2 linked regions of the Dehalococcoides mccartyi CG5 genome follow. The protein of the gene in region 2 binds, or shares a complex with, the protein of the main gene of each other region. Links are inferred from orthologs where the notes say so. Each region holds a gene or a part of one and is shown on either strand. Other genes may lie near its edges.

Region 1 (3,627 bases), 560 kb from region 2 along the record:
GGGCAGCAATAGGGGCAAAATGGCGGGAAATATCCGCGCCGGCAGAAAACAAGGCAATATCTACATCGTTAAATGAGTCATAGGCAGTTTCTTTGACCTCTATTGCCTCGCCTTTTACAGTTATTATCTTGCCCGCAGAGCGGTCAGACGCCAGGAGTGAAACGGAATCCATAGGAAAATCCCGTTTTTCCAGTACTTTTATAAATTCCTGACCTACCATTCCGGTAGCACCTACTATGGCCACTCTGTAACCCATGGACTGCCTCCTAAAGCTTAAGCAGTTTGTCCAGACCAAAAACAAAACCTTTGGTATGGACTATTTCTTTTATCGCCAGTAAAACACCCGGCATATAGCATTCACGGCTAAAGGCATCATGCCTAATAGTCAGTGTTTGACCGGCCGCACCAAAAATAACTTCCTGATGTGCCAGCAGACCCGGCAGGCGTACACTATGTACTCGTATGCCATCGTGTTCCTGTCCGCGGGCATCTGTAAGATTTTCCTTGGGTGGTTTGTTAAAAGCTTCACCCCTGGCTTCCAGCATGGACGCTACTGTGACCAGAGCGGTGCCGGAAGGTGAGTCCAGTTTCTTATCATGATGCAGTTCTATCACCTCAGCACTGGAAAGGAAGCGCGAAGCAACCTGTGCCAAATGAACCATTATTATAGCACCAAGGGCAAAGTTGGGTGCAAGTATAATTCCAATATCATTGGTTTTGGCTAACTGTTCAATTTCAGATATTTCCTCAGGTGAAAAGCCGGTAGTGCCTATGACCAGATTAACCTTGTGGGCGGCGGCAATACGGACGGCAGGCATGGAAGCCTTGGCAACAGTAAAATCTACCATTACGTCAGGCTTGGTCTGCGAAAGAATGGAAGAAAGGTCTGCCGAGTAGGGGATAGAACCGCTGCCATCCGGCAGAGCCATGGCAGGGTTTTCCGCCCGTATATCCACTGCTCCCACCGGATGAAAGTTATTTTCCTGGCACAGGGTCTTTAAGACCTCCTGGCCCATTTTGCCTGAGGCACCGTGAACTACAACCTTTATAGGTGTCATAGCGCCTCCTAATATATTATGAGTTAGACCGGTCAGAAGGGCGGAAAGGACCGGGACGACGCGGCTGAGAATCACGGTTGCGTGAAATGGGTACAGCGTTCGGGTTGAGAATAACCCTGTGTGACAGGTTTACCCTGCCCTGGTTATCAATCTCTATAACCTTAACCGTTATATCATCACCCACCTTGACTATATCTTCCACTTTTTCAACTCTATGGTCGGCCAGTTCGCTTATGTGTACCATGCCTTCTTTTCCGGGCAGGATTTCAACAAAAGCACCGAAGGTCATTATACGGGTGACCTTACCGGTATAAATACTGCCGGCTTCGATGTCTTTAGTCAGGTCTTCAATTATCTTGATGGCCTTTTTAGCCGAAGCCTCGTCAGTAGCACCAATAACCACTGTGCCGTCATTTTCAATGTCAACGGTAGTATTGGTTTGCTCAATAATAGAGCGGATAGTTTTGCCGCCGCTGCCGATAACACTGCCAATCTTGGAGGGGTCAATATTTATCTTGTACATTCTGGGGGCATAAGGGCTAAGCTCTGTTTTAGGCTGGGCAAGAGCTTTGTCCATTACGTCCAGTATGTTATAGCGGGCTTCTTTTGCCTGGTATATGGCATCACGGATAATATCAAAACTGATACCCTTGACCTTCATATCCACCTGTATGGCGGTTATGCCGTCACGGGTACCGGCAACTTTAAAGTCCATATCGCCGTAGTTATCTTCGATGCCTTCAATATCAGTAATGGTGCAGTAGGTATCATTTTCACCGGTAATAAGGCCGATGGAGATTCCTGCGACAGCTTTTTTGACCGGTACGCCTGCATCCATAAGTGACAGGCTGGACGAACAGACACTGCCCATAGAGGTAGAGCCTGATGAGCCAACCACGTCAGCTACCAGACGAATGGTATAGGGGAATTCTTCCGGAGTGGGCAGGACAGGCACTAAGGCACGTTCGGCCAAAGCGCCATGACCGATTTCACGCCGTCCGGGAGAACCGGAACGTTTTACTTCACCGGTAGAGAAGGGGGCAAAGTTGTAGTGAAGCATAAAACGCTTGGTATCTTCGGCACTTAAGCCATCCAGCTGTTGGGATTCCTGTAAAGAACCAAGGGTGGTTATAGCCATGACCTGGGTATCACCGCGGGTGAATAAAGCAGAGCCATGGACGCGGGGCAAAAGCCCTGTTTCAGCATCCAGCTGGCGAAGCTGTTTGATACCCCGTCCGTTTACCCGGATATCCTTCTCAAGTATAGTAGAGCGGATAGCTTTCTTGATTTCTTTGTCATAAGCGGCCAGGATATCACCTTCGGCGAATGTTTCTGATAAAGCCGCAACCAGTTCAGCCTGAAGGCCTTCAACCGCATTTTCACGGGCGGTTTTATCTTGGTGGCTAAGGGCTTCATTTACCCGTCCTTTTACAAAAGCGGCAACAGCCGTTTTGACTTCTTCGGGTATTTCAAGCACCGGCACGGGTAGCTTTTCTTTGCCGAGCTTGGCACGGATTTCATCCTGGAGGTCAATAAGCTCTTGATTTGCCTTATGGGCAAACTCAATAGCGTTAATCATAATGTCTTCAGGAATTTCTTTGGAACCGGCTTCAATCATCACCACCGCTTTGCGGGTGCTGACTACCACCAGATCCAGCTGGCTTGATTCCAACTGGGCAAAAGTGGGATTAAGCACAAATTCACCGTTTATATATCCAATACGGCTGGCTCCGACCGGACCTTCATATGGTATTTCAGACATGGCCAGAACTGTGGAAGCACCCACTACGCCCCAGATATCAGCGTCATTTTCCTTGTCTGAAGCAATTACGGTAATAATAATCTGAAGATCATTGCGCCACTCTTTGGGGAGAAGAGGGCGAAGAGGTCTGTCAGTCAGTCGCCCAGCCAAAATAGCCTGTTCACTGGGGCGGCCTTCACGGCGGATAAACCCGCCGGGGATTTTGCCGGCGGCATACATCCGCTCTTCGTAATCTATAGTCAGGGGGAGAAAATCTACCCCTTCGCGAGGTTTCTTGGCAGAACAAAGTGTTACCAGTAATTCAGTATCCGCATAGCGGATAGTAATCGCGGCATCTGCAAGACGGGCAAGTTTCCCGCTCTCAATAACAAGTTTCCTGCCGCCGATAGTTCGTTCAAATGAGTTGGCAGTTATCAATAACGTAATCTCCTTACGGGGTTATTTGCCTTTGGCAAAAACTATTTTCTAAGGCCAAGATTGGCAATAAGCTCCTGATAACCGGCCCCATTGCTGTTGCGCATGTATGAAAGCAAGCGGCGGCGGCGGCCAACCAGAGTAAGCAGGCTTCTCTTGGTATGAAAATCGTGTTTATTGGCTATCATATGGGTGGTTAACTGGTGGATACGGGCAGTGAGCAAAGCTACCTGCACTTCAGTAGAGCCAGTATCGGATTCGCTCTTCTTGAATTCATTAATGATCAGAGATTTTTCCTGTTTGTCCAAACTTATTCCCCTTATATTATTCTACTTAATTCAAAGTCAAAATTATATCACAGCGTGGCTATATTGTAAAACAAATGCACTATAT
Region 2 (8,265 bases):
TCGCCTGCTAACCCTGACACCGCTTATGAATGACTAATCAGACAGATGATAAAAGGGGGGTCACCACCCCCCTTTTTGTTTGGAGAAAAAATGAATGTGCAAATGAAACCTATCGGCACTGTCATAAATGCTATTACCCAAAAACCTGAACAAATGTTTAAATGGGAAGATGTGGTTTCTGAAATACATCTAAAACCGGAACTGGCCGAAGGGCTTACCCGTATAGAGGAATTTTCCCACCTGAATATTATCTGGTCTCCCCATCAGTCCCCGCCCGAGGGCATGGCCTTGCTGGTTTACCCCAGAGGTCAAACAGAGTTTGGTAAAGTAGGGGTTTTTGCCAGCCGCTCTCCCTTTCGCCCCAACCCCATCGCCAAGACTCTGGTCAGGTTGCTTGAGCATAAAGGCAACGTGCTAAAAGTGAAAGGGCTGGATGCCATTAACGGTACGCCGGTACTGGATATTAAACCCTTTATTACAGATTATGACTCTGACAAAGAGGCAACGGTAGCACCTTGGATAAAGAAAACTTAGCCCAAAATCTGGCTGATATATACCAGCGTCTTTTAAAGAAATACGGCCCTCAGCACTGGTGGCCGGCCGAAAGCCGGTTTGAAATGATGGCGGGTGCAGTACTTACCCAGAGTGCCGCTTGGACAAACGTTGAAAAGGCTATTTCAAGGCTGAAAGAGGCTAATTTGCTCTCGGCAGAGGCTATATTGCAGGCCGCTGACAGCGCTCTGGCTGAATCTATCCGTCCCTCAGGCTACTTTAATGTAAAAGTCCGCAAACTGAAAGCCCTGTCAAATTGGCTTCAGACTGGCTGCGGCGGACAAGCTGAAAAACTGCTGGAGATAGAGAGTAGTGTTCTTCGTGATGAATTGCTGAGTGTGTGGGGCATAGGTGAAGAAACAGCCGACTCCATACTTTTATATGCCTGCGGAAAGCCCGTTTTTGTTATAGATGCTTATACCCGAAGGATTTTCAGCCGTTTGGGTCTGACGGAAAAGGAAGCGGGTTATGACCGTCTTCAAAGGCTTTTTACGGCAAATCTGGCCGCTGATGCCGCCCTTTATAACGAATACCATGCCCTTATAGTCAGGCATGCCAAAGAGCATTGCAGGGTCAAACCCGGTTGTGAAGGGTGTGTACTGAAAGATGTTTGCCGTTTTGACTATCGGGAATAAATTTTGCGGCAGGTGAGGACGGGTTATTAAATACCCAGACCTTCTTTATGGGCAGCGGTATTGCGGTTTATCCAGACAGAGCGGCTTCGTATATCCCGGTCAAGAAACATGCGGTTAAATACAAGCTCAGCTTTGGAAACGGTGCTGGAGTATTCGCTGTCAGGTGCCATCAGGCGGCGGACAATCATAATCAAAAAAAGCCCCGCAAAACCCCAGGTTACCGTCTGGTGTTCCTGTACGCCAAAAAAACCGTGAAAATACCCTGACATAACCGGCAGCGCCCCTACTCCCAGAAAAACCCCCGGAGCCATTTTTTTGAAAAAACCGAAGGTGAGTGCAGTACTCAGCGCTATCAATGCCGGAACAGGAGCCATCACCAGAGCCACTCCCAGTGAGGTGGCAATACCTCTTCCCCCGTTAAAGCGGAGGAAGACCGGCCAGTTATGCCCGGCAATGGTAAGCAGGCCGACTATTATTTGTTGCCAGAGCTCCAGCCCCAGCCAGCCGGCCAACAGGATCATAATAGCCCCTTTGGAAACATCAAAAACAAAAACCGCCAGCCCCAGTTTCTTGCCGGCTGTTTTAATCACATTGGAAGCACCGACATTGCCGCTTCCGTAACGGCGGATATCTATACCCCGCCGCCACCTTGAAAGCAGATATGCCATGGGGATAGCCCCTACCAGATAGCCTGCCGGTATCATAATAAGAAATACAGGGCTCATTCCATATCCTCCGCCAGGCCTTTTGCCTTAATTTCACGGGCTTTGGCAATAAGTTTTTTAGCATCCTGCATGGGTACTTCCGCCCCGCCGATGGGTGTTTCGGTAAGTTCGTCCAGACCGTGGTAATCGCTACCGCCGGTAGTCAGTAGTTTGTGTTTGGCGGCAAGTTTGACTAAGCCGTCTATTTGCTGGGGGTTGAACCCCCCGTAGTGGCATTCCAAACCCATCAGCCCGGCCTGAACCAGCCGTTCCACCATGGGTTCGTGATCCATTATGGTCAGGGGGTGGGCCATAACCGGTATCCCTCCGCAGTTTAGCACCAGCCGGACGGCTTCTTCGGGGCCCATTTTTATCCGTTCAACATAGGCCGGGCCGCCCCGACCTATGTATTTTTCAAAGGCCTCGCCCATGTTCTGGATATAGCCCTTTTCCAGCAGGGCAGTGGCAATATGCGGCCGTCCCACAGTGCCTTCACCGGCAATTTCGGAAACTCTCTGCCAGCTTATTTCCATACCCAGTTCATTAAGTTTTATTACCATGTCACGGGCGCGTTCCACTCTGGAGCGGCGCATTTCAGTCAGAGTTTCATTCAAAAACGGGTCTTTGTAATCTACAAAATACCCCAGAATGTGGACATCCCCACCGCTGTAATCAGTGCTGATTTCCACCCCGGGTATAACCCTTAGTTTGGGGTATTTTCGGGCAGTCTGTATGGCAAGGCCAATTCCGTCCAGATTGTCATGGTCACATATGGCAATATACTCCATATGTACTTTGGCGGCTTTGGCAATAATATTCTCAGGTGAGTGAACACCGTCTGAAACGGTGGTGTGGATATGCAGGTCTACTTTAGAAGCCATTTCTAGCTTATCTCCCGGTAAATGCGTTCGATACTTGTGGCCAGTCCGGTTTTGGTGTTTACCGTAACCACTACGGCATTAAGCATTACCCTGCCTTGGGCTACACTCAGGCGGCCGGGTATACCGGTCAAAAAACGCTGGATAACCGAATCAGGTTCATCCCCTATTATCGAATCAATAGGCCCTACCATGCCAATATCACTGACATATGCAGTGCCTTTGGGCAGCAAACGGGTATCACAAGTGGCTACGTGGGTATGAGTGCCCAGTACGGCGCTTACCCTTCCGTCCAGATAAAACCCCAGTGCCATTTTTTCGGATGTGGCTTCCGCATGAAAGTCTACAATAATGGCAGATGGTTTGAAATTCAGCTTGGTAATAAGGTTGTCAATACTGCGGAAGGGGCAGTCTATGTCGTACATAAAGGTACGACCCATCAGGTTTACAACCAGAACCTTGTTTTTCAGGATGTAGCCCTGACCGGGCACGCCCGGAGGGTAATTTAAGGGGCGGATAACCGGCAGGCTTTCGTCTTCCATTACAGTGGCAATGTCACGGTGTTTCCAGACATGATTGCCGGTGGTAATCACGTCTGCCCCGGCTGATATAAGGTCTTGGGCGGTGGCCGGGGTTATACCAATACCCCCGGCCGTATTTTCTCCGTTTATAACGGTAAAATCTATCTTGTATTCCTGTTTCAGTCCCGGCAAGATATCCCGCAGGGCATCCCGTCCCGGCTTGCCAATGACATCACCGATTACCAGTATTTTCATCATTACCTGCTTTACTTGGCAAAGTCTACGGATCTGGTTTCCCGTATAACGGTAACTTTAATCTGTCCGGGGTATTCCAGCCCATCTTCAATCCTCTTGACGATATCTCTGGCCAGCCGCATAGCTCCCAGATCATCAATCTCATCAGGTTTTACCATTATCCGCACTTCACGTCCTGCCTGGATAGCAAAGGATTTTTCAACCCCTTTGAAGCTGTCGGCAATCTCTTCAAGAGCCTTCAGACGTTTGATGTAGTTTTCCAGTGATTCGCGGCGGGCACCGGGTCTGGCCGAAGAAATGGCATCTGCAGCAGATACTATAAAGCCCCAGATGGAAACGGTGGGGGTGTCAAAGTGATGTTCCGCCACACCTTTAATAACTTCGGGAGATTTTTCCCACTGTTTAACCATGTCTGCGCCTATCTGGGTATGGGTGCCTTCCACGTCTCGGTCAACCGCTTTGCCTATATCATGCAGAAAGCCGGCCCGGCGGGCAAGGGTAACATTTACACCCAGCTCACTGCCTATCATGCCGGACATCTGGGCTACTTCTATGCTGTGCTGAAGTACATTCTGGCCGTAACTGGTGCGGTATTTCAGCCGTCCCATTACCTTGATTATTTCGGGTCGCAGTCCGTGAACGCCTGCCTGGTAGGCAGCCTGTTCACCGGAAGCTATCATAGCGGCTTCAACTTCCTCTTTGGCCTTGGTTACCACTTCTTCAATGCGGGCCGGGTGAATACGCCCGTCAATGATAAGTTTTGAAAGTGCCTGACGGGCAACTTCACGCCGCACCGGGTCAAAACTGGAAATAGTAACTGCCTCCGGGGTGTCATCTATTATCAGGTCTACGCCGGTTGCCTGTTCCAAAGCCCGTATATTGCGGCCTTCGCGGCCAATCAGCCTGCCCTTCATTTCGTCACTGGGCAGGGGTACGACATTAGTAGTGGTTTCGGTAACTACGTCAGAGGCACAACGCTGGATAGCCTGGGAAACAACCTCGCGGGCTTTTTCATCCGCTTCGGCTTTTATTTTTATCTCCCACTCACGCAGGCGGCGGGAGGTTTCCTGTTGCATTTCGCCTTCCAGCATTTCAAGCAGGCTCGTTTTGGCCTGTTCAGTGGTCATGTTGGCCACTTCTTCCAGGCGTTTTAGTTCGTTTTCGCGTATTTCTTCAATTTGAGATTGGGTTTCGTCAATGCTTTTTTCCCGGTTGGTTAAAGACTGTTCACGCTGTTCAAGGTTTTCCAGCTTGCGGTCCAGCGCCTCTGTTTTTTGGATAACCCTGTTTTCCTGTTTGGCCAGTTCAGAACGGCGTTCCTTAAGTTCAGTTTCGGCGGAATTGCGAGTCTTGTCAGCCTCGCGCTTGGCTTCCACCAGCACATCCTTAGCTTCCAGTTTGGAATCAGCCAGCATTTTGGTAGCTTTACGCTGGGCAATACGAAGCTGGCGGTTCATAATGAAGCCCCTGAATACGAATAGTGCCATACCGCCGAACACTATACCTATAATAAAACTGAAAAAGATAGCCAGAATAGCAGACAAAGGCAAACCGGTGGTGGTAGCCGGCGCTGTCTCCATAAAAAACTCGAACATATATATAAACCCCTTTCTTTAGAAGCTCTCTTCAACGGGGGTATCAGAGAGCCATGACTATGTAAGACCTAAAATTCGTCTATTGGATCGTTTCCATATTCATTCCACAGGCGGGAAACGGTACGGCTAATTACCTCGTAGCTGAAGCCTCGCCTTAGTAAAAACTGGCTGAGGCGCTGGCGGAATATGTGGTAATTGTCTTTGGGCAGGTTTTTTGCTTTGGTTTCGGCTGCCCTGTAAGCACTGTCCACTTCATCAACAGTGCTTACCACGGTTTCAATTATTTCGCTGGATATACCCTTTCTCTTGAGTTCCAGTGAGGTCAAGCTGCGGCTGCGGGGACGGAATGACTGGCGATTGTCATTCCAGAACTGGGCGAAAGCCTGGTCATTTACCAGCCCCTGTTCTTTCAGCTTGGCTAATATGGAATCAATATCCTGACTGCAAAACCCTCGCCTTACCAGTTTTTGGGCCAGTTCAGACTGGCTGCGCGGGCGATAGGATAAATAACCCATGGCTGCTTCGTAGCAACTTTGGCAATTATCTATAAGCTTCAGAGTTTCAATTTGGCTGGAGCTCAGTTCCTGGTCTACTTTCAGGCCTTCCCTTTCACATACTTTGAGAGACAGGCTGAAGAACTCCTTGCCGTCCAGAGAAATTTTACACCTCTGGTTCCCGCCCCGGGTTTTCCTGATGGCCGTTATGATTGGCATTTAATCCCCCAAAAAAAGACAAAGCCGAGACACACTCTGCCTCAGCCCCCAAATAGATAAAGATGCCTTTTTACGTAAAGCTATGGATTAATCGCCATCGCCAATACTGCAAAGGGTGACCGCTGAGGCACGTATTTTTTCTTCAATTTCTTGCGCCAGATCCGGGTTTGCCGCCAGATAGTTTTTGGCGCTCTCTCTGCCTTGCCCCAGGCGAATGTCACCATAGGAAAAGAAAGCCCCTGCTTTCCTTATAACTTCACTGCTTACGCCTAAATCAATAAGGTTGCCCTCGCGGCTGATACCGGAGTCAAACATGATATCAAATTCGGCTGTCCTGAAAGGAGGAGCAACCTTATTTTTTACCACTTTGGCTCTTACGCGTGTACCAACAGCTACGGTACCCTGCTTGATGGTTTCTATGCGCCTTAGATCTATACGCACCGAACTGTAAAACTTGAGCGCCCGGCCGCCGGGGGTGACTTCGGGATTGCCGAACATAACACCCACCTTTTCTCTTAACTGGTTAATAAAGACAACGGCCGTTCTGGTTTGCCCGATGGAAGCGGTCAATTTTCGCAGGGCCTGAGACATAAGCCTGGCCTGCAAACCTACATGTGAGTCACCCATGTCGCCTTCTATTTCAGCTTTGGGTACCAGCGCCGCCACACTGTCAATCACGATTACACCTATGGCAGCACTTCTCACCAGCTCTTCGGCAATACCAAGCGCTTCTTCGCCGGTATCCGGTTGAGATATTAAAAGCTCATCCAGATTAACCCCGCAGGTTGAAGCGTATTTAGGATCAAGGGCATGTTCCACGTCTATATAGGCGGCTTTTTCACCCATTTTTTGGGCCTGGGCAATAATGTGTTGGGCAAGAGTAGTCTTGCCAGAGCCTTCAGGACCGAATATTTCAGCTACCCGGCCTCTGGGAATCCCGCCAACGCCCAGGGCAATATCAAGTGCCAGTGAACTTGTAGGAATGAACTCAACTGTTTGCCGGAAGGAAGGGTCGCTCAACTTCATTATTGAACCCTTGCCAAAGCGTTTTTCTATTATGCCTACAGTGAGTTCCAGAGCCTTATCTTTTTCCGTGGTCATTTCGCCTCGTTTTCTAGTCAAAATGATAGCATATAGTAAGTTATTCTACAATAAGCCCTTGACTTTTTAGCCCTTTGGCATGAGTGAAAACGGCCTTGTCCAGACCTTGAGTCAAGGGTATGGTTAGTCAGGCTGGTAGAGTACCGAGCTATCCGGTGACTCCCAGACCTCTACCCCCCAAAGCTCAACACCCTTCTTGTTGATAACTGTTTTCAGCTTGTCATATATGTCTTTGGCTATATTTTCGGCCGATGGATTGATGTTGTCAAAGGGTGTCAAGTCATTCAGGCAGGTGTGGTCATAGCTTTGCAGAACCTCATTCAGGCGGGTTTTCAGGAGACTGAAATCAGCTCCCATGCCGCATTCATCCAGCTCTCCGGTTTTAATCTTCAGGGCTACTTCGTAGCGGTGGCCGTGCAGGTTTTCGCACTTACCCTTATATCCCCGCAGAAAATGGGCGGCTTCAAAATGTTTTTTTATACTCAGATAATACATTATTCGTCCTCGTCGTCGTCATAATCGTCTCTGCTGTCCTCAGGCAGGTATGAAAACGGACGGATAGACTGGCCGGAAGGCAGTTCCTCAAGCAAATCCGACAGGCTGGAGCGGCTGCCCGGGTAGATAAAATCAGCTGCCAGTTCCACCAGCGGTAACATTACAAAAGCCCTTTCGGTCAAGTGGGGATGAGGTATGGTCAGGGTGGGCGTATTTAAGCGTTTTTGGCCGTACAGCAGGATATCAATATCTATTAGGCGGGGCTGGTTATGGCTGTTTTGGCTTCGGCCCATCTCTTTTTCCACCTTTTGGGTAAATGCCAAAAGGTCCGGAGGTGAAAGCTCTGTGCGGGCTTCTATAACCATATTTAAAAAGTTCGTCTGGGGAGGGCAGTTCAGCGGTTCGGTTTCATATATAGTGGAACAGCTGGTGATAACGATTTTTTCTGAAAGACGGGTCTGGGCATCTTTCAGGTATTGTTCACGGGTTCCGGTGTTTGACCCCAGTCCCAAATATATTATTTCCATATTTTACCCCTTATAACAGCATCGCTCATCTGGCAGACCCGTCTCATCCGGGCCACGTCATGCACCCTTACAATATCCACCCCTCCCCCTATCCCCAGGGCAACGGTGGCGGCCGTGCCTTCAAGCCGTTCGTTAGGTGGGGTATCCAGCACCTGCCCTATCAGGGATTTGCGGGAAGTACCCAGCAGTACAGGCAGATTAAGGGTTTTCAGTTCTGACAGACGGCGGACAATCTCCAGATTCTGTTCCAAAGTTTTACCGAAACCCACCCCCGGGTCAATTATAATAT

The links.
Region 1: rny (region 2) and X794_RS04105 share a complex: the UniProt entries of both Bacillus subtilis proteins name them as parts of the possible RNA degradosome complex. The link is inferred for Dehalococcoides mccartyi CG5 from one-to-one orthologs.

The regions. Positions count from the first base shown.
Region 1 is NZ_CP006951.1:773,837-777,463, reverse strand. The notes cover bases 657-3,627. They hold X794_RS04105 (polyribonucleotide nucleotidyltransferase), read right to left. Parts: upstream 3,238-3,627; coding sequence 1,075-3,237; downstream 657-1,074. Other genes in these bases: rpsO (30S ribosomal protein S15), read right to left, coding at 3,279-3,548; dapB (4-hydroxy-tetrahydrodipicolinate reductase), read right to left, coding at 657-1,058. Also shown: X794_RS04115 (aspartate-semialdehyde dehydrogenase), read right to left, coding at 1-256; more of dapB, read right to left, coding at 267-656. UniProt on the Bacillus subtilis protein: Involved in mRNA degradation. Catalyzes the phosphorolysis of single-stranded polyribonucleotides processively in the 3'- to 5'-direction. Necessary for competence development in Bacillus subtilis.
Region 2 is NZ_CP006951.1:1,330,070-1,338,334, reverse strand. Bases 2,849-5,761 are described here. They hold rny (ribonuclease Y), read right to left. Parts: upstream 5,141-5,761; coding sequence 3,557-5,140; downstream 2,849-3,556. Other genes in these bases: X794_RS07065 (regulatory protein RecX), read right to left, coding at 5,209-5,761; X794_RS07075 (TIGR00282 family metallophosphoesterase), read right to left, coding at 2,849-3,545. Also shown: X794_RS07100 (homocitrate synthase/isopropylmalate synthase family protein), read left to right, coding at 1-37; tsaA (tRNA (N6-threonylcarbamoyladenosine(37)-N6)-methyltransferase TrmO), read left to right, coding at 91-534; X794_RS07090 (endonuclease III domain-containing protein), read left to right, coding at 516-1,187; X794_RS07085 (glycerol-3-phosphate acyltransferase), read right to left, coding at 1,214-1,912; X794_RS07080 (PHP domain-containing protein), read right to left, coding at 1,909-2,772; more of X794_RS07075, read right to left, coding at 2,775-2,848; more of X794_RS07065, read right to left, coding at 5,762-5,853; recombinase RecA, read right to left, coding at 5,941-6,954; 6-carboxytetrahydropterin synthase QueD, read right to left, coding at 7,078-7,449; folK (2-amino-4-hydroxy-6-hydroxymethyldihydropteridine diphosphokinase), read right to left, coding at 7,449-7,976; folP (dihydropteroate synthase), read right to left, coding at 7,967-8,265. UniProt on the Bacillus subtilis protein: Endoribonuclease that initiates mRNA decay. Initiates the decay of all SAM-dependent riboswitches, such as yitJ riboswitch. Involved in processing of the gapA operon mRNA, it cleaves between cggR and gapA.